One region of the Luteibacter mycovicinus genome, then DNA from elsewhere that is predicted to be linked to it. Evidence: predicted binding sites of a transcription regulator. Region 1 holds the regulator's gene; the other holds the start of a gene.
The links. Region 1 encodes FliA, which starts transcription of late flagellar genes. Its sites were predicted from a motif close to TAAAGTTTNNCNNNCNNNGGCCGATAA; they were not measured.
Positions count from the first base shown of each region.

Region 2: FA85_RS16345 (chemotaxis protein CheW) is a predicted target of FliA. The motif match lies at 2,189-2,215, and genes of this name have one in related genera.

Region 1 covers NZ_JQNL01000001.1:1,116,346-1,126,678, forward strand. The annotation lists gene FA85_RS05040 (flagellar motor protein) at 1-511, opposite strand, end outside; gene FA85_RS05045 (chemotaxis protein CheA) at 513-2,576, opposite strand; gene FA85_RS05050 (protein phosphatase CheZ) at 2,584-3,225, opposite strand; gene cheY (chemotaxis response regulator CheY) at 3,236-3,637, opposite strand; gene FA85_RS05060 (RNA polymerase sigma factor FliA) at 3,691-4,422, opposite strand; gene FA85_RS05065 (MinD/ParA family ATP-binding protein) at 4,419-5,294, opposite strand; gene flhF (flagellar biosynthesis GTPase FlhF) at 5,365-6,732, opposite strand; gene flhA (flagellar biosynthesis protein FlhA) at 6,766-8,877, opposite strand; gene flhB (flagellar biosynthesis protein FlhB) at 8,881-10,026, opposite strand; gene fliR (flagellar biosynthetic protein FliR) at 10,033-10,333, opposite strand, start outside.
Region 2 covers NZ_JQNL01000001.1:3,704,276-3,714,608, reverse strand. The annotation lists gene FA85_RS16350 (methyl-accepting chemotaxis protein) at 1-1,538, opposite strand, end outside; gene FA85_RS16345 (chemotaxis protein CheW) at 1,623-2,138, opposite strand; gene FA85_RS16340 (chemotaxis protein CheA) at 2,463-4,445, opposite strand; gene FA85_RS16335 (response regulator) at 4,496-4,858, opposite strand; gene FA85_RS16330 (STAS domain-containing protein) at 4,869-5,186, opposite strand; gene queA (tRNA preQ1(34) S-adenosylmethionine ribosyltransferase-isomerase QueA) at 5,269-6,306, opposite strand; gene FA85_RS16320 (hypothetical protein) at 6,371-8,749, opposite strand; gene FA85_RS16315 (DUF3142 domain-containing protein) at 8,746-9,966, opposite strand; gene FA85_RS16310 (response regulator transcription factor) at 10,084-10,333, opposite strand, start outside.

The DNA.
Region 1 (10,333 bases):
TCTGCATGACCGACATGAGGCCCATGACGGCACCGATGATGCCCATCGTCGGCGAGTACGCACCGGCGTTTTCGTACACCTTGGCGGCTTCGATGTCGTTGTGCTCGCGTGCGAGCACTTCCACCTCGAGCACGGAGCGCATGGCGTCCGGCTCGGTGCCATCCACCAAAAGCTGAAGCCCCTTACGGATGAAGGGGTCCGATTCGCGCTCGATGGCAGGTTCCAGCCCGAGCAGGCCGGTGCGCCGGGATATCTCGCTCCAGCCGACGATGCGGCTGACGAGGTTTTCCGATTCGATATCCGGCGGGCGATACACCCACGGCAGCATGCTCCACGCACGCTTGAGTACCGGCCCCGGCGTCTGCACCAGCAGCGCGGCCAGGGTGCCGAGGAAGACGATGACGAACGCCGCCGGGTTCCACAGGGCATCGAGACTCGAGCCTTTGAGGATGGTCCCCACGATGATGACCACGAAGGCCAGGATCGTGCCGACGACGCTCACGATATCCATGTCAGACAGCCATCCTCAATGAAGGCAGCACCTGCCCACTGTCATCGGCCAGACCGGCAAGGTCGAGCACGAGGGAGATACGCCCGTCACCGGTGATGGTCGCCCCGGCGACACCTGGAACGTCCTTGAGGAACGGGCCCAGCGGCTTGGCCATGACGTCTTCGCGGCCGAGCACTTCGTCGACCAGGCAACCCAGTGTCTGGTGACCGATCTGCACGACGACGACATGGCCGCCCTTCCCACTCACCCCGGCCCAGTGACCGAGGTCGGCGAGCGGCAAGGCGCGCTGACGGTGCGACGCGACGATGCGGCCGTCGAGCTCCTGGATCTGACCGGGAACGAGCTCGAACACTTCGGTGACATTGGACAGCGGGAGCGAAAGCAGACGATGACCGACGCGAACCATCAGCACGCGCATGATCGCCAGCGTCAGCGGCACCGACAGGCGTACCGTGCTGCCATGACCGACACGCGAGTCGATGGACAGCGTGCCGCCCAGTTCGACGATCTTGGTCTTGACCACGTCCATGCCGACGCCGCGGCCGGAAATGTCGGACACCGTGCTGGCGGTCGAGAAGCCCGGGCGGAAGACGATTTCGTAGCATTCGCGCTCGTCCAGACGCGCGGCCTGCTCGGCGTCCATCAGGCCCTTTTCGACGGCCTTGCGGCGCAGGACCTCGGGATCCATGCCCTTGCCGTCGTCGGTGACGGTAATGACGATGCGGTCGCCGTACTGGCCAGCGGCGAGGCGCACCGTGCCCAGACGCGACTTGCCTTCGGCCGCGCGCACGTCAGGCATCTCGATGCCGTGATCCACCGCGTTACGCAGCAAATGCACGAGCGGATCGGCGAGCGCCTCGACCACGGTGCGATCGATATCGGTTTCTTCGCCTTCCGTGACGAGTTCGATCTCTTTACCGAGCTGGCGGGCGAGGTCACGAATGATGCGCGGGAAACGGGAGAACAGTTTGCCGACGGGCTGCATGCGCATGCGCAGCACCGCATTCTGCAAGTCTTCCGCCACGCGCTCCAGCTCGCCGATGGCACGTTCCATCGGATCGTTACCACCGCGCGGGGCGAGGCTGGTGAGGCGGTTGCGCACGAGCACGAGCTCGCCCGCGGCGTCGACCAGGCTGTCGAGACGATGCGTGTCGACGCGAACCGTCGTGTCGGCGGCGGACGCGGCGCGCTTTTCGCCAGCCGCGGCGGACGCGACCTTCGCTGCGGGAGCAGCCACTGCGGGCGGTGCGGGTGCAGCGACGGGAACCACGGCGAGCGCAGGCGTGGAAGCGACAACGGCCGCCGCACCACCGACCGCACCCGGCGCTGCCGTGCCGTGAAGGGAATCCAGCAAGGCTTCGAATTCGTCGTCGCTGATCGCGTCGTTACTCGACGGCAAGGGTGCGGCAGCGACCACGGGTGCGGGCGTCGGTGCCGATGCGGAAACCGCTGCGCTGTCCGCGCCTGGCGCACCCGTGCCGTACAACGAATCCAGCAGCGCTTCGAACTCGTCATCGTTGATCGTCGCGGACGAGGCCGGTGCCGGCGCGCGGTCGGTGCGCGCGGCGTCGAGCATCGCCTCGAATTCATCTTCGATCGGGTCGTACGCTTTCGGCGCGGAAGGTGCCGCGACCGTCGAAGAGACCGGTACCGCCAAGGCAACGGGAGCCGCGGATACGGCACGACCGGGAATCAGCAGCCGGTCGAGCAGCGAACGCGGCGCGGGCTCGATCGGCACGCCGCCATCGGCGGCGCGCATCATGTCGTTGAGCAGGTCGAGCGACTCGAGCAGCGCATCCATGAAGGCGGCGTTGAGCACGATCGTGCCGTTACGCGCTTCGTTCAGAAGATCTTCGCCACGATGGCACAGCTCCACCATGGGATTGAGCCCAAGGAAGCCCGCACCGCCCTTCACGGTGTGGAACGCACGGAAGACCGCGTTCAGCAGCTCCGTGTCGTTCGGCGACGCTTCGAGATCCACGAGCTGCTCGCCCAGGCTCTCGAGCAGTTCGCGCGCTTCGATCAGGAAGACGTTGAGCAGCTCGTTGTCCAGCTCCACGCTCATAGCGGGCTCAGAATCCGAATTCGCTGAGGAGGCGATCCACTTCGTCCTGGCTGACCTTGTCCGCGGCCGGCGCATTGCCGCCCGCGAGCGACCCGGTCAGACGGACCAGCTCGACCAGCGACGACTCGACCTTGGCCATGAACGCCTCGACCTGCGCCACGCGCTGACCGGAAAGATCCTGCCACGACTGGGCTTCGACCATTTCGCCCAGGCCGATGTCGCAGCTCTGCGCGAAATCGCCCACGCGCACGGCAAGCGCCGTCGCGTTAGCGCCAAATGCCGGGTCGGCATGATCGAGCACCAGCACTTCGTCGGCCTGCTTCGCCAGCGCCTGGGCCTGCGGACGCAGCTTTTCGCTGAAGTCCAGCGTGCGGTGCGCCGCGGTCGAGCTCATCTCGAGCACGTCACGCAGATGCTTGCGCGCATCGCTCATGTTGCCGGGCACGCCGTCGGTCGAAATGTCCGAAGCGAGGCGGCGCACGGATTCGTGCAGGTCGCGCGCAAGGTGGCCCAGCGCCAGGAACAGGTGCTGCTCGCGGCTGCGGATCAGGTTGTCGAGTGCCTTTTCGAACGCGGCGCCGTCGTCGGCCTCGAGCAGCTCGCGCAGTTCGGGGACGACCTCTTGGCCGGGGGAGAGCATCGTATTCATCGTTATTCCCTTAGCCCGCAGCCGCGGCGAGTCGTTCGAAGATCTTGTCGAGCTTTTCCTTCAGCGTGACCGCCGTGAAAGGCTTGACGACGTAGCCGTTAACACCGCTCTGCGCGGCGGCGATGATCTGGTCGCGGTTGTTCTCCGCGGTCACCATCAGCACCGGCAAGGACTTCAGACCGGCATCGGCGCGGATGGCGCGAAGCAGGTCGATGCCCGTCATGTTGGGCATGTTCCAGTCGGTGACGACGAGGTCGATCGGCTGCGAGCGCAGCAACGCGAGGGCCGCGTTACCGTCTTCGGCTTCCTGGATGAGCGTGTTGGTGAAACCCAACTCGACCAGGAGATTCCTGACGATGCGCCGCATGGTGGAAAAGTCGTCCACCACGAGGATCTTCATGTTCTTGTCCAAAACTGCTCTCCGCCACGTGCTTTTTCTTTACCGGCGACGGCACCGCGATGCCGTCACTGCTTGTCTTTCCAACCCGTCATGCGTGCACGCAGGCGAATCAGGGCCTGGCCATGGATCTGGCACACGCGCGACTCGCTCACACCCAGTACCACACCGATTTCTTTCAGGTTGAGCTCTTCATCGTAGTACAGCGACATCACCAGCTTCTCGCGTTCCGGCAGGCCGTCGATCGATTGCGCCAGCGCGTCGCGCAGGCCGTTCTTCTCGAAGTTGCCCTCCGGGCCCGAGGCGTCGGGGTCCGCGACGTCGATCGCCGCGCCTTCGTCGCCTTCCGGCGCCGTGAGGCTCAGCAACCGCGCGCTCGCCGCGTCGGCCAGAATCTGGTTGTACTCCATGGCGTCGATACCCAGCCGCTTCATCACTTCCGCGTCTTCGGCGTCGCCACCCGTTTCGTTCTCGATCTGCCTCGTTACTTCAGCCACCTCGCGCAACTTCCGGTGGACGGAGCGCGGGGTCCAGTCCGTCTTGCGCAGTTCGTCCAGCATGGCGCCACGAATGCGGATGCCCGCATAGGTCTCGAAGCTGGCCGCGCGAGTCGGCGAGTAATTTCTTGCGGCCTCGAGCAGTCCGATCATTCCGGCCTGCATGAGGTCATTCGCGTCCACGCTTGGCGGCAGGCGGCCCATCAGGTGATAGGCGATCCGGCGCACCAGGGGTGCATGCGTTTTAACCAGTTGATCCGCTGGAACTCTAGTGATTTCAAGGTATTCGCTAGCGACACTCACAGCGGCAGCCCTCCCCCCATGTGGTTCCGTTCGGCGAAAAAGCCGATGCGACCCTGCACCCGGGGTTCGGGTTCACCCCATGTATCGACCGACCGGGCCAGATTCTTGAATCCCACCGCCGAGCGGCTGCTCGGCCAGGCGTCGACCACGGCCGCCTGACGGCGGATGGCCTGACGCAGGTACTCGTCGTGCGGAACCATGCCCATGAAATCCAGGGACACGTCCAGGAAGCGGTTGGTCACGCGGGCCAGCTTCTCGAACAGCTGACGGCCTTCCTGCGCATGGCGGACCATGTTGGCGACGATGCGGAAGCGGTTCACGTCGAACTCGCGGCTCATCACCTTGATCAGCGCGTAGGCGTCGGTCAGCGAGGCCGGCTCGTCGCAGACCACGACCACCACTTCGTCGGAGGCTGCCGCGAACATCGACACGCTGTCGGAGATGCCGGCGGCGGTGTCGACGATCAGATATTCGGGGGCGACCGGGTATTCGTCGAAGGCGCGGATCACGGCGGCGTGCTCGATATTCGGCAGCTGCGCCATGCGGCGCGCGCCCGAGGTCGCCGGGATCACCTTCAGGCCGTGGTTGGCGTGGAGGATCAGGTCCTCGATGCGGCACTCGCCTTCGAGCATGTGGCCCAGATGGCGCGTGGGCTGCAGGCCCAGCAGCACATCGATGTTCGCCATGGCCAGATCCGCGTCCAGCAGGACCACGTCACGGCCGCCCATCGCGAGCGCCATGCCGAGGTTGACCGCCACCGTGGTCTTGCCCACGCCGCCCTTGCCGCCCGCCACCGCGATGCTGCGCGTGGGACGACGGTCGGCGAGCCAGTTGAGCCCAGCAGCCTGGGTGGAATCGACGTGTGTGTTCATGAAGGAATTCACTGCCGTGAAGGGGTGTGCGGATGCGGATGCCGTGGTCACGTTACTTCAGTTCCCGGTGTCAGGCGATGGCTGGCGCGGTGGAGAAGCCGAAACGGTCGGCGAGAATCGCGTCGTCCGGTTCGTCGGTGCGCTGCTTGACGAGTTGAGCGGCCAGGCAGACGAGTTTGCGCGCATCCGCGGAGGCGATGTCTTCCGGCACGCGCTGGCCATCCGTGCTGTAGTCCAGCGGCAGTCCGTGGCGGATGACGGCCGACAGGGCACCGCCGATCAGCGGGGCCTCGTCGAGCTTGGTCAGGATCGCGGTCTGCGGCGCCAGCGGCGCGTAGGCACGGATCGCGTTGTCGATGGCCTGCGCCTGCGCGTTCGCGGCAAGCACGAGGCAGACACGCACCTCGGTCATCGCGCGCAGGGTGTCGAACTGCTGCTGCAGCTTCGGATCGTTACCGGCCAGGCCGGCGGTGTCGATCAGTACGGTGTGCTTGCCACGCAGCTGGAGCAGCACGTTGCGGAGGCTCTGTGCATCGTGGGCGTTGTAAACGCGCACGCCGAGCAGGCGGCCGTAATGTTCCAGCTGGGCGCCCGCACCGATGCGGTACTGGTCGGCACTGATCAGCGCGACGTTCGAGGCGCCGTGGCGGAGCACCGCACGCGCCGCAAGCTTGGCGATGGTGGTGGTCTTGCCGACGCCCGTCGTTCCGACCAGAGCGGTGACGGCGCTACCGGCGGTGTCGGCGTTGCGGCCGCTGGTACGGATGTTGCGCGAGAGGATGCCCAGCGGCAGGTAGCGGGCCTGCTCGGCGGTCATGCCCGGCGGTAGCTCGGCGCAGAGCGCGCGAGCCACGTCGCCGTCGATGCCCAGGCGGGTCATCTCGCGGAGCACGCGGGCGCGCAGCGGCTGGTCGCGGTCCATCTGATTCCAGGCGAGCGTGGACAACTGCACTTCCAGCATCTCACGCAGGCTGTTGATCTCGGCACGCACGCCATTGACGGCGGCGTCGCTGTTCGCGTTGTGGTTCGGGGCGACCGTCGCGGCGCGCACCACATCGGCGACGCTGGCGGCGAGCGCGGCGCTCGACTGACGCTGCGGCGCATTCGGATTCGCGACCTGCGGAGCGGCGGGCGCCGGAGCACCGCGCGTCACACGTTCGACAGCGGCGGCGGTCGCGGCCTTGGCCTGATCGATGCGTGCGGCGAAGTCGTTGTCGCGGCGCGCGCGGATCGGGGCTTCCTCGCGCTCGCGCGGCGGAAGATCGACACCGAAGCCGGCTTCACGCACCAGCGCTTCGTCGTAATCCAGCGCCGCGATGATCTCGATACCGTCGTCCAGCCGACGGGTCGACAGGATCACGGCATCCGGGCCCTGCTCGTCGCGCACCTGGCGCATGGCCTGGCGCATGTCGGGGGCTACGAAGCGTTTGATTTTCATGCGTTCGATCCTGTGTCCATGTTCATTCCCCACTTACCTGCCGAGCGCCGTCACCAGCTTGACGCGTCGGTTATCCGGAACTTCGTTGTAAGCGAGTACATGCAGGTTTTGGGCCACATGACGCGTGAAGCGCGAAAGCCATGGACGAAGCGCAGGAGAGACCAGCAATACCGCCGGTTCGCCGGCCGCTTCCTGGCGTCGTGCGGCCTCGGCGACGTTCTGCTGAAGACGATCGGCCAGACCCGGCTCCACGGCCGCGCCGGTCGGACCGCCACCCTGCAGCGACTGCAGCAGGATCTGCTCGAGTTCCGGCGCCAAAGTAATGACGGGCACTTCCGAACCCAGGCCGGCGATCTCCTGCACGATCTGACGACCGAGCGTGACGCGTACGGCGGCGGCGAGCACGCCGGGATCCTGACTCTGACCCGCGTGCTCCGCCAGCGACTCGACAATGCCGCGGAAGTTGCGGATGGGGACGCGCTCGGCGAGCAGGTTCTGCAGCACCTTGACCACCGCGCCCAGCGACAGCCGCTTGGGCACGAGATCTTCGACCAGCTTCGGCGTCTGCTGAGCCAGACGGTCGAGCAGCTGCTGTACGTCCTGGTGGCCGATGAGTTCGTGGGCGTGGTTCTGCAGAATGTGCGACAGGTGCGTGGCGATGACGGTGGCCGGGTCGACCACGGTGTAGCCCAGCGTCTGCGCGTGCTCGCGCATGCCCGGCTCGATCCACACGGCATCGAGGCCGAAGGCGGGATCGCGCGTGGCGATGCCGTTGATCGTGCCGTGCACGCGGCCCGGATCGATCGCGAGCATGCGCTCGGTATGGATTTCGGCCTCGCCCATCGGCACGCCCATCAGCGAAATGCGATAGCCGTGCGGTGCGAGATCGAGGTTGTCGCGAATGTGGACGGACGGGACGAGAAAGCCGAGCTCCTGCGACAGCTTGCGACGCACGGATTTGATCCGCGCCATGAGCTCGCCGCCCTGCGCCTTGTCCACCAGCGGAATCAGGCGATAGCCGACTTCCAGGCCGATGGTGTCGACCTGCGCCACGTCTTCCCACGAGAGTTCGAGACGCTCGGCCGGCGGCGCGGACTCCAGCGCCAGATCGGTACCCGGGGCACCCGGCGTGCCGGTGGCGCCACCCTCGGCAACGAGGTTCTTGCGCTGCTGCAGCTTCCACGCGGCAAAGCCGGCGCCACCGGCCAGCAGAAGGAACGGAATGTTCGGCATCCCGGGGATCAGACCCATCGTGCCGAGCACGGCGGCGGCCACGCCCAGCGCCTTGGGCTGACCGAACAGCTGGCCCATCACGTGCTTGCCCATCTCCTGCGACTTGGACACGCGGGTGACGATGACCGCCGTGGCGATCGAGAGCATCAGGCCGGGGACCTGGGCGACGAGGCCGTCACCAATGGTCAGCAGCGTGTAGGTACGCGCGGCTTCGCCGGCCGACAGGCCATGCTGGAACATGCCGATGAAGAAGCCACCCAGCATGTTGATGGCGAGGATGAGCATGCCCGCCGTGGCATCGCCGCGGACGAACTTGGACGCACCGTCCATCGAGCCGTAGAAGTCGGCTTCCTCACGCACTTCCTGGCGGCGCTCGCGCGCCTGTTCCTGGGTCAGCAGACCGGCGTTGAGATCGGCGTCGATCGCCATCTGCTTGCCGGGCATAGCGTCGAGGGTGAAGCGGGCGGTCACTTCGGACACGCGGGTGGCGCCCTTGGTGACGACCACGAAGTTGATGATGGTGAGGATGGCGAAGACGACGAAACCGACGGCGAAGTTGCCGCCGATGACGAACTCGGCGAAGGCCTCGATGACCTTGCCCGCGGCGCCCGGGCCGTTATGACCGTGCAGCAGCACCACGCGGGTGGAAGCGATGTTCAGCGCCAGGCGCAGCAAGGTGGCGAACAGCACCACCGTCGGGAACGAGGCCAGCTCCAGCGGGCGCATCACGTACATGGTGGCGAGCAGGATCACCAGCGACAACGCGATGTTGAAGGTGAACAGCAGGTCCAGCATGAAGGGCGGCAGCGGCAGCATCATCATGCCGAGCATGATCAGCATGGCGACCGGCGCCGCCACGCCTCGGCGGCCGATCTGCCGGAACGTACCCATCAGGTTGGTGGAAGCGGCCATTCGTCAGTTATCCATGCGGTAGGGGCCGAGCAGGTCCGGGTCGATCTCCTGCTTCGGTAGCTCCGGCGGGAGATCGCCCATGGCGATCGCCTGCTTCAGCCGGAACACGTAGGCCAGAATCTGGGCCACCGCGACATACAGCGCCGACGGGATTTCGCGTCCGATTTCCGTAGTTGCATACAAGGCTCGTGCCAACGGAGGCGCTTCGACCACAGGAATCTTCGCCCCACCCGCCACATCGCGGATCTGCTGGGCCAGGACGTCCACACCCTTGGCCACCACGCGGGGCGCTCCCATGCGGTTTTCGTCGTATTTCAGGGCCACGGCGAAGTGCGTCGGGTTGGTCACGATGACGTCCGCCGTGGGCACGTCTTCCATCATCCGGCGGCGTGCCATCTGATGCTGCATCTGCCGGACTTTTGACTTCAGCTCGGGACTGCCCTCGCTTTCCTTGTGCTCGTCCTTCACCTCCTGCTTGGTCATCTTCATCTTCTTGGTGAAGCTGTACTTCTGCCAGGGCGCGTCGACCAGGGCCACGGCGCCCAGCGCCACCGCGAAGATCAGCGAGGCGTGGCCGAAGATCCCGAAGGCGCGGGCGATCCCTTCGGCCACCGGACCCGTGCCGCCCATGTACATCTCGGTCGTGCTTTTTCGCAGGAACCAGACCAGCGTGCCGCCGATCAGGATGAGCTTGAGCACCGACTTGCCCAGCTCGACCAGGCCGTTGAGGGACACCAGCCGGCCGAAGCCCTTGATCGGGTCCAGACGGTCGAACTTCGGAATGAGCGCCTCGAAGGAAAAGTTCAGTCCGCCCATGAGGGTCGGCGCGGCCACCGACGCGATCATCGTCGCGATGAACACGGGCGCCAGCATCCAGAAACCTTCCATCACGGCGGTCATCATCGCGTGGTAGAGGCCATTGGCGGCGAACAGGTCATCGCGCCCGTAACGCAGGCCGACATGCATGATGTTGGCCGCGTGCATGGACATCTGGTCGCGCGAGGCGATCAGGGTGGCGACGCCCGCCAGCACCACCACGGCGGTCGACAGGTCGCGCGAGCGCGGCAGATCGCCCTTCTCGCGGGCTTCGCGAAGGCGTTTGTCACTGGGTGATTCGGTTTTGTCCTCGTTGTCGGCGCCCTCGGCCATGGCCGGTTACCTCCCGATCAACTGGCGCATGGTGTCCCACGCGGCCGTCTGCAACGAGTCGAACGCACCGGGAAGGGCGCGCAGCGAGAGCCATACGGCGAGGACGCCGAGGCAGATCGTGATCGGAAAGCCGACCGCGAAGAGATTCATCGATGGCGCCGAGCGGCTGATGGCGCCGAAACCGAGGTTGACCACCAGCACCGCGGTCAGGGCCGGCAGGGCGACGCGCACGGCGCCGGAGAACAGATGCGACGCGAAGCTCAGGACGCCCCACAGGCCATCGGCGCCGATGCCACCGTCGCCCACG
Region 2 (10,333 bases), 2.6 Mb from region 1:
ACCTGACGGCTCAGCTCGGTCGCCTGCTCGTGCATGGCACGGGCGGCGGCGGCGGATTCTTCCACCAGTGCGGCGTTCTGCTGGGTCATCTCGTCCATCTGCAGCACGGCGTGGTTGACCTGGTCGATACCGGCCGACTGCTCGGAGCTGGCGGCGGCGATCTCGGCGACGATGTCGGTCACTTTCTTCACGCTCTCGACGATCTCGGCGAGCGCCTTACCGGACTGGTCGACCAGCTCGGAACCGGCCTTGACCTTGCTCGCGCTGTCGTTGATGAGGCCCTTGATCTCCTTGGCCGCACCCGCCGAACGCTGGGCGAGGTTACGCACCTCGGTAGCGACCACGGCGAAGCCGCGACCCTGCTCACCCGCACGCGCGGCTTCCACCGCGGCGTTGAGCGCCAGCAGATTGGTCTGGAAAGCGATTTCGTCGATGAGGCTGACGATGTCGGAAATCTTCTTGCTGGAGCTGTTGATCTCGCGCATGGCGACAACGGTCTGGGCAACGACTTCGCCGCCCTTCTCCGCCTGCTCACGTGCACCGCGGGCCAGCTGGTTGGCGTGGCTGGCGTTCTCGGCGTTCTGCTTGACGGTCGAGGTCATTTCTTCCATCGACGAAGCGGTTTCTTCCAGGCTGGACGCCTGTTCCTGCGTGCGCTGCGAGAGGTCGTCGTTACCGCGCGAGATCTGCTGCGCGGCGGTGCTGACCGACGAGGAACCGTGACGCACTTCGGTGACGATGGCGCTGAGGCGCTCGTCCATCGCGCGGAACGCGCCCTGCAGCTGGCCGAGTTCGTCCTGACGGGTGACCTGCACGTCGTGACCCAGCTTGCCTTCGGCAATCTGGTTGGCGACGTTCACGGTGACCGACAGCGTGCGGAGGATCGAGCGGATCACCAGCACGCCGATCAGCAGGCTGACGATCAGGCCGAGCGACAGCGCAATGATGCAGAAGGCACGGATCGTCTTGTACTGGGCTGCCTGCTTTTCGTAGATCGCCGCGGCCTCGTCGCGCTTGGCGGTGACCAGCTTGGCGAGCTGCGCCTGACGATCCATGAGGATCGGGCGGACGGACATCTCCATGACGTCGAGCGCGCCCTCGTCACCCTGCTTGAGGGCGTCGAGCATGTCGTTCTTGGCCGAGTTGTACTCGTCGTTGGACGACTGCCAGCGGTCGTAGAGCTTCTTGATCTCCGGCGACATCGGCATCTTTTTGTAGTCGTCCTTCAGCTTGGCCATCTCGTCCTGGAGCTTCTGGAACTCGGCAAGCTTCTGGTTGACCTGATCCTTCTCGGACACCTTCGCCGCGGCTTCACCCATGACCACGAAGGCCATCAGGGCGCGCGTGCTCACCTGGCTGAGCATCTCGGACGGAACGAGTTCTTCCTCGTAGACCTTGCGCAGGCCTTCGTTCTGAAAGTACATGGCACCGAGGCCGACGGCGGCGCCGCCGATCAGCATGACGCCCAAAAGACCGAGCACACCGTAAAGGCGTCCACGGACGGTCAGGGCGGGCATCTTGAACTTGAACTTATTCATTGCGATTCCAATCGGCAAAGTGCGGCAGTGGCAAACCGGGCATCTCACGCCACGGCGACCGAAGCCGCCACGGCGCCTCTACGCTCAGGCGACGGCTTTGACGTCGGTGGAAGCCAGCGCGGCTTCCAGCATCTGGGCGTCCTGCGGCTGCAGGAGACGGTCGACGTCGAGCAGCAACACCATGCGCTCGCCGACGGACGTGAGGCCCTTCAGGTATTCGGTATCGACGGTGGTGCCCATGTCGGGAACCGGACGGATGCCGCCGGGAGCGACCTCCACCACGTCGGAGACGGCATCGACCACCACGCCGAACTGGCGACCGTTGACCATGACGATGACGGTCACGGTGGTGGCGGTGTATTCCTCGCGCGCCAGATTGAAGCGCAGGCGAAGATCGAGCACCGGCACGATCGCGCCGCGCAGGTTCAGCACACCCAGCACATAGGACGGTGCCTGCGGGATGCGCGTCACCGGTGTCCAGCCGCGGATTTCGCGGACGGCGAGGATATCCACCGCGTATTCCTCGTTACCGAGGTTGACGGTCAGGTACTGCGCGGCCTCGTCGGACGCGTCGATGGCGGTATTGGCTGCTTGATTCATGTCGTTCCCACGGCGGATCGGATCGGCGGTTCGGGACCCCTTCCCTTGGGGTATCGGCTATTCCGGTGGGGACTTGAGGGGCAATTTTGCGGTGCCGCATCCGGTGGGGTGTGGGGCGTGATGGGGCGGGATGGGCGGGGATGGGGAGACGGAATGGGGAACCGGGGCGTGCCGCTTCATTGCTTTGTCGGCTTTTCGCGCGCAGGGCGCGCTCCTACCGCGCGGCGGTACCGCACGGGCTTACCGGTTGGGGCACCGCGCGGCGGGGATGGCCGGCGGTTGTAGGAGCGCGCCTTGCGCGCGACCCCGTTCAACCCACGGCGATCAGGCCGCCTTGCGACGCGCCTGCAGACGCACCAGCCCGGCGACGTCGGCGATCAGCGCGACGGAGCCGTCAGCCAGGATCGTCGCGCCGGAGATACCGGTGACCCGGCGATAGTTGGCTTCCAGCGACTTCACCACCGCCTGCTGCTGGCCGATGAGTTCGTCGACGAACAGACCGATGCGACTGCCCTCGCCTTCCACCACGATGACGATACCGTCGTCGATGGCACGGCGCTGACCGGCGCAGCCGAACGCGTCGAACAGCCGCACGATGGGCAGCCAGTGATCGCGGAAGCGGAACAGCTCGCCGCCGCCCGCCACGCTGCGAATCGCATCCGGCTTCACCTGCACGGATTCGACGATGGAAACCAGCGGCACGATGTAGGTTTCTTCACCCACCGCGGCCGTCAGGCCGTCGATGATCGCCAGCGTCAGCGGCAAGGTGATGGTGAAGGTGGTGCCTTTGCCCTCGACGCTGCGGATACTGACCGTACCGCCCAGGTCCATGACGTTGCGACGGACCACGTCCATGCCCACGCCGCGGCCCGAGAGGTCGGTCGTGGCGGCGGCGGTGGAGAAGCCCGCTTCGAAGATGAGGTCGGCCACGGCGTCGTCGGACATGTGATCGCCCGAGGCGATGATGCCGCGCGAGACCGCCTTGGCGACGATGGCCTCGCGATTCAGACCCGCGCCGTCATCGGCCACTTCGACCACGATGGAACCGCCGCGGTGGAAGGCTTCCATGCGCAGCGTGCCCGTATCGCCCTTACCAGCGGCCTGGCGTTTAGCCGGTACTTCGAGGCCATGGTCGATCGCGTTGCGGACCAGATGCACCAGCGGGTCGCCGATCTTCTCCAGCACCGTCTTGTCGAGTTCGGTGGTTTCGCCGCGCATGTCGAGCACGACTTTCTTGTCGAGCTTCTGCGCGAGGTCGCGGACCAGACGCGGGAAGCGGTTGAACACCGTGCTGATCGGCAGCATGCGGATGCTCATGACGCTTTCCTGCAGTTCGCGCGTATGGCGACCCAGCTGGGCCAGCCCCTGGCGGAACATTTCCAGCTGCGAGGCGTCCACACCGTCGTTGAACTGGGTCAGCATCGACTGCGTGATGACCAGTTCGCCGACGAGATTGATCAGGGTGTCGATCTTTTCGATGCCGACGCGAACCGAGCTCGACTCGCTGTTGACGGCGGGCTCGCGCACGGCACGGGGGGCGGCCGGGGCCGCGGCCACGGCGGCAACCGGTGCGGCGGCGACCGGCGCGGCCGCGGCGATGCGCGGCGTCGCCGTCAGCTCGCAATCGCCATCGACCCAGTCGAATACACCTTCGACGGCGGCACGTTTGGCACCGGCGGCGAGATGGAGTGTCCAGCCGAGGTAGGACGACTCGGCGTCCATATCGGCCAGCGCGGGAAGCTTGCTCGCGTCGCAGGTGACCGAGAGCGGGCCCATGGCCTCGAGCTCACGGAACATGCGCGCGGGATCGTTACCGGTCTTGAGCAGGTAATCGAACGGACGGAACGCGATGTCCCAGCCTTCGATCGCCTCGACCGGCGCGGCGGCCTTGACCGCCACCGGTGCCGCCACAGGCGCACCGGAGACCATCGCCGAGAGTTCCGCCAGCAGGGCCTGGCTCTCCGCCGTGGCGGCCGGCTGGCCGGCCATCGACAGCGACAGCATGTCGCGCACGGTATCGCCCGAGCGCAGCAGCAGCTCCACGACGGCCTTTTCCATCGGACGGCGGCCGCTGCGGACCTCGTCCATCAGGTTTTCGGCCACGTGGGTAAACGCCGCCACATCGGTGAAGCCGAACGTGGCCGCGCCGCCCTTGATCGAGTGGGCGGCACGGAACACGACGTTGATCAGTTCCGGATCCTCGGCGCCTTCGTCCAGCGCGAGGAGCGCCTGCTCCATGGCGTCGAGACCGTCGAGGCTCTCTTCGTGAAACGCCTTGTGGAATTGCGCCAGATCGACTTTGGACATGGAAGTAACCCTGGATTACCGGAACTTGAGGAAGAGCCGTTTACGAAGAATCAGCCGAGCACGCGGCCGACGGTAGCCAGCAGCTGTTCCGGATCGAACGGCTTGACCAGCCAGCCGGTCGCGCCAGCCGCCTTGCCTTCCATCTTCTTTTCCGGATTGGACTCGGTGGTCAGCATGAGGATCGGCACGCCACGGTAGTCCGGACGGGTGCGGATCTCGCGGACCATCGTGATGCCGTCCATCACCGGCATGTTCACGTCGGCCAGGATCAGGTCGAACTTGTGCACGGCAGCCGAATCGAGCGCCGCCTGGCCGTTATCGGCTTCTTCGACGTCGTGGCCGGCGCCACGCAGGGTGAAAGCAACCATGCTGCGCATGGAGGCCGAGTCGTCTACCGCAAGAATCTTAGCCATCGAAGCACCTTCAGTTCACGCCGGCGCGAGCCGGCAGTTCAATCAAGCCGTTGAGACCCAGCACGGCCACGCCGCGCTGGAGGGAGTCGCTGACGCCCGTCCAGGTGACCGGATGCCCCGCCGCCTTTGCGTCGCGGGAAAACGCGGCGAGCAGCTGCAGGGCGGCGGTGTCCACCTGGACCACCGCGCCGCCGTCGATCTCGACCGAGCCGCCGGTGGCGAGCGCCGCCAACAGGGTATCGCGCAGCGCAGGCGCCGCGGCGATGCGCAGGTCGGCATCGAGCGTGAGCGGCGCGCTGGTCGCGTCTTTGGAGGATTTCTTCGCCATCGTCCGTACCGTGGGTGGGTCGTTCGATGGGCTTATCGGCCCACCCTGGCAAAGCTTTAGGCCAGGGCGGCTGCCTTGCCGCTTATGCGGGCGTCGCTGCCGGGTAGATCAGCATCGCGTCGCCGTAGGAGAAAAACCGGTACCGCTGGAGCACCGCGTAGCGATAGGCGTCGAGAATCGTTTCCTTACCGGCCAGCGCGGAGACCAGCATCAGCAGGGTCGACTGCGGCAGGTGGAAATTGGTGATCAGCGCGTCGACGCTGGTGATCTTGTAGCCGGGGAAGATGAAGATCTGGGTCTCACCGGCGAAGGGGCGAAGCACCCCTTCCACCGTCGCGCTCTCCAGTGCGCGGACTACGGTCGTCCCCACCGCGATGACCCGACCGCCCGCGGCGCGCGTCGCACGGATCTTCTCGACCAGCGCCGCGCCCACATTCAGCCACTCGCGGTGCATCACGTGGTCACGCACGTCGTCGGCGCGCATCGGCTGAAACGTGCCGGCGCCCACGTGCAGCGTGACGTAACCCATATCGACGCCCACGTCGCGCAGGCGCTGTAACAGGTGCTCGTCGAAATGCAGGCCTGCGGTAGGCGCAGCAACCGCGCCGGGCTCACGAGCGAACACGGTCTGGTACCGCTCCATATCCGACTGATCGGCGGTGCGCTCGATGTAGGGCGGCAGCGGCATCTCGCCGAGACGGGACAGCAGGCGCTCCAGCGGTTCTTCGGACTCGAAGCGCAGCAGGAAGAATTCGCCTTCCCGGCCGAGCACCGTGATCATGCTGCCGTCGGCCAGTTCGATCCTGCCGCCTTCCTTCGGCTTCTTGCTGACACCCAGTTGCGCACGGGCCTCATGGGGTCCGGTGACGCGCTCGATCAGGATCTCCACGGCGCCGCCGGACTCCTTGCGGCCGTAAAGACGCGCCGGCAGGACACGGGTGTCGTTGAACACCAAAAGGTCGCCGGGACGAACCATTTCCGGGAGTTCGTCGAACTTACGGTCTTTTTTGCTGCGCGCGGCGACATCGACCACGAGCAGCCGACTGCCTGAGCGCCTGGCCAGCGGGGCCTGGGCGATCAGGTCGGGCGGGAGTTCGAAGTCGAAATCGGATTTCTTCACGGCAAGGGCAACATCGGGTAACGGGTGGGGATTATCGCCCACACCCGCCTCCGGGGCGACCTCGTCAGACGCGGGGCTTCCGTCGACGCCGGACGATGACCCAGCCGAAGCCTGCGGCAACGAGCGCCAGCACGATGATTTCGACGATCAGATGCTTACGGATGAAGTGCTTCACCGCCCTCACCTGCTGCGCACGCTTGAGTTCCCGAGCCCGATCGAAATCCGGCTGCTCGCACGTCCGACCGAAGTCGTCGGCCCATTCGACGTACGGGCCCTGCTTCACGTAACGCGCGTAGTAAGCCTCGGCGCGACGCTGACGTTCGCTGACCGGTTTGCCTGCCTCGCCCTCTTCCGGCTCGTCGTAACCGGGCGGACCGTCGAGCATCCATCCTGCGGCGACGCACAGGCTCGCGGCGAAGGCCTGGGAGCGCGGCGGCAGCAGGTCGGCGGCGGATACGGCTTCATCGGCCGCGACGTAACGGTAGTGGAAGCGCTGGTCGGGTTGCGCCGTGCTATCCGCGAAGCGCTGACGCTCCCCGCCGGTTACCAGGTCGTCCTTCAGCGTCGCCGCCGTCTGGCCACTGCCGCCCGGGTAGCTGCCGCCTTCGTCGCGATAGTCCGGGCCCTGCTCGTAACCGAGCAGTTCCATGCCGTGCTCGCGGGCGATCCTCGCCGCCGCGAAACGCGCCTCGGCCTTGCCGATATCGGTCCAGCGGCGATCGCCATCATGCAGGTCGTCGGCGTAGGCCTTCGCGGTGGCGCGCAGGTCGACCTCCGCGTAACGCTTGTCCACACCGCTGGGGAAATACGTATAAGCATCGTCGAAACGGCCGGCACGCATCAGGCGACGCGCGAGCATCCAGCGCAGGCGATCGCCCAGCGTGAGCGAGTACGGCGACGCGAGCGCAGCATCCTTGTCATCGGCCTTCGGCGCAGGCGTCGCCGTGGGCGCGTTCGTATCCACGAAGCTCTTCAGTTCATCGACGGTGAGAACGCGCTCGCCGATGTACATCGTGTCGTTGCCGTAGCCTGCGCCGACGCCCTCGCCATCTTCGCCATAAACGTTGCCGTCGCCACCGACGGCGGTGGAAGCCTCATACATGCGCGTCATCGCTTCGACGTAGTCGCCGCGGGCCAGCGCGAGCACGCCACGTTCGCCCATCAGCTGATGCACGCTGGCGGGCTCGAGCGCGGCCTTGGGATCGTCTGCGCGAGGGAAGGCCTTCGCCGCCTCCGCATAGGCCCCGGCGGCCGCGTTGCGATCGCCCTTGCGCAGTGCCAGCTTGGCGCGAACCCAGGCGGCGAGCGGACCGTCCGCGTGCGCAACGAGTTTCCCGGCGTCGTCGTACCTGCCCAGCGAGTAAGTCAGCGAGGCCAGGCGATCCGCCGCGGCGACCTTGTCCGGCGCCACCTTGCCGATGGCATCGATGAGCGCGCTGAGTGTGGGATCGGGCTGGCCGTCGGTCGTCTGAGGAGCGACCCGAGCCAGCGCGTAGGTAACGAGCAGGCGCTGGGAGATCGGACCGTCGACGAGTGCCTGCGCCTGCACCGGCACGGCGAGGACCGCGCCGGCCAGGGCGGCAAGCGATTCAACCGCGATGCCGGAGCCGTGACCGGCTTGCGCGGCGTACAGCGCGATCGCGTGTTTGAGATCGGCGGCCGGGATATCGGCGATGCAGTCGTCGCCGCTGACCATCTCGGCCCAGAGGCACGGTTTCCCATTGGCGTACAGGCTCTGGCGTGCCTCCTCACCGAAACTGGCGACCGCCAGGCCCTGCGCATCCGAGGCGCCGGCGAGCACGCGGGCACGCGTGTCCTGGAAGGCCTTCACCGCCGCCGCGCGTTCGGCGGCAAACGCGGGCGTACCGAACGCCTTGCCAGCGCGCAGCGCGTGAACCTCGCCAAGCATGTAAGCCGCCCACGCGCCGCGCGCTTTTGCCTGGTCCGGTGCCAGTGCCGCCGCCGCTTCGAACTGGCCCTGAGCCTTGGCGAGCGCGTCACCGTCAAAACCGGTGCAGAGCGGCCGGCCGGCGACGTCGGGGTAGTCGACCTCGGGCGCCTCCGGGCAGTCGGCCACCGCGCGCTTCCAGTCGACCGCGCCGGCCACGTAGCCCCGCACGTCCGCCGGGAGACCCTCGCCCGCGACGAAGGCATCCGCGCCGCTCGCCGATGCCATGAGCGTTTTCACCCGCTCCGCCTGATCCGGCGGAAGATCGGGCTTCGTATCCCGTTCGCCGTAGCGGCTGGCTTCGACGGCGACCAGCGCATCGGTCGACGGCAGCAGATGTGCAGCCTCGAAAGCAAAGGTGTTCTGCGGCACGGCCGCCAGGGTGGCGGCGCGGTCGTCCAGCATCTGGGACGGGAACCACGGCCCGCAGGCCAGGGCGACCGCGCCTGCCAGAGCCAGCGCCGTGCCGACGGCCAGCGAATGGGACTTCATCATGAAAGCGGCGCTCCTTCAGCGCGGATGGATAAGGTGACGGGCGAACCCGCCGGGCAGCGCGCCCAGCCGATCGGCCGCTGAACGTGTGCGGGCAGTGGACGGGCTTGCCGTGAAACGAGTTCGAGGCCGTCGTCGGTGCGACGTACGACATATCCGTCGACACCATCGGCGACATCGCAGCCATGCGGAAGCCGCACGGCGACGGGCGCGACGGCGTCGATACCGCCGGGGTTGTCGATGAGTACGTCGGCGGCCGCGTCGCCGGTGCCGGGACGAAGCGTGGCCCGCAGCGCCGGTGCGTCCAGTTTCCCCGTCACCACGCCGCGCCATGTGGCGAGGCTCCAGGCACGCGTGTCCTCCGGTGTCGGAAGGCGGAACCAGGCCACGCCGACCAGACCTGCCGGCCGGGCGCGAGCGAGTCGGTCGACCACCCCGCGCACCGCGACGGGTGAGGCGTAGAGTTCGGAAGCGACGGCACCCGCGGCGCGTGCACCCTGCTCGCTTTCGACCGCGAGCAAGGTGCCGTCGGCGTTCCAGCTCACCCGGGATCCGTACGTAGGCAGGGCGACCCGGAACGGCTTATGGGTATGTCGGGCGAAGTCGGCGATCCAGCCGATCGCCACGTCCGGATCGAACAGACCCGCTTGCGGTGCCTGCACGGCGTGCACCTGCAGGACGGACTCATCGGGTACCGCGAGCACGGTGTCGAGATCGGGCGACCCTATCCAGGTGGGAAGTGCCGTGATCGATAGTGGCACGCCGCCAAGCTCGCCTTTCAGATGGCGCAGAAAGCTGGCATAGGCCGGCAGGCGCGCCGTGGGGCAGTCGTAGTCGATCTCGACGCCCGCCGCGGCTGCCCCCGCGTCGTGCACCAGTCCGGCCACGCGCGACACCAGAGACGCCTCGTCGAAATGCGAAAGACGGCCGTCGATACGCACCACGAACACCACCGGGCGTCCGGTGGCGGCCAGCGCGGCGCGGTCCGGGGTGAAAACATGATAGCCGCCGTCGTTGTCGGCCTGTGCGACCAGTACGCGCCAGTCGCGAACCAGATCCGACGAGGACGCCACGGACTCACGCAGCGATGGAGTCCACTGGCGCTGCCAGATGTAGGCGTCGTGGGTGAGTGGCGCGGGCGGGTGGGTGCAGGCGGACAGAAGCGTCCACAGCGCCAGAGCGATCGCCGGACGAAGACGCGGAGGCCGCGACCTGTTCATGCGTGTGTTCGCGAGCGGGCTCGCTCCTACATTGGGCCCTGAGTGCCGCCGCATGCGAGTGGATCTCCGTGACGCCGGCTGGCGTGGGCAGGTGCATTCTACCCGGCGGATCGCCCCTCAGAGCCACCCTTTTTGGCGGGCCAGGCGGTAGGCCTCGATCCGGTTCGCGGCGCCGAGCTTACCGATGGCTTCTGACAGGTAATTCCGAACCGTGCCATGGGAGAGGTTCAGCTGCGTACCGATGTCGCTGGCCGACTGCCCCTCCCCTGCCAGGCGAAGAACCTGCCGTTCGCGATCGTTCAGCGGGTCGGCATCGGACCAGGCTTCCAGCGCGAGCTGGGGATCGATGGCGCGACCGCCGCGATGC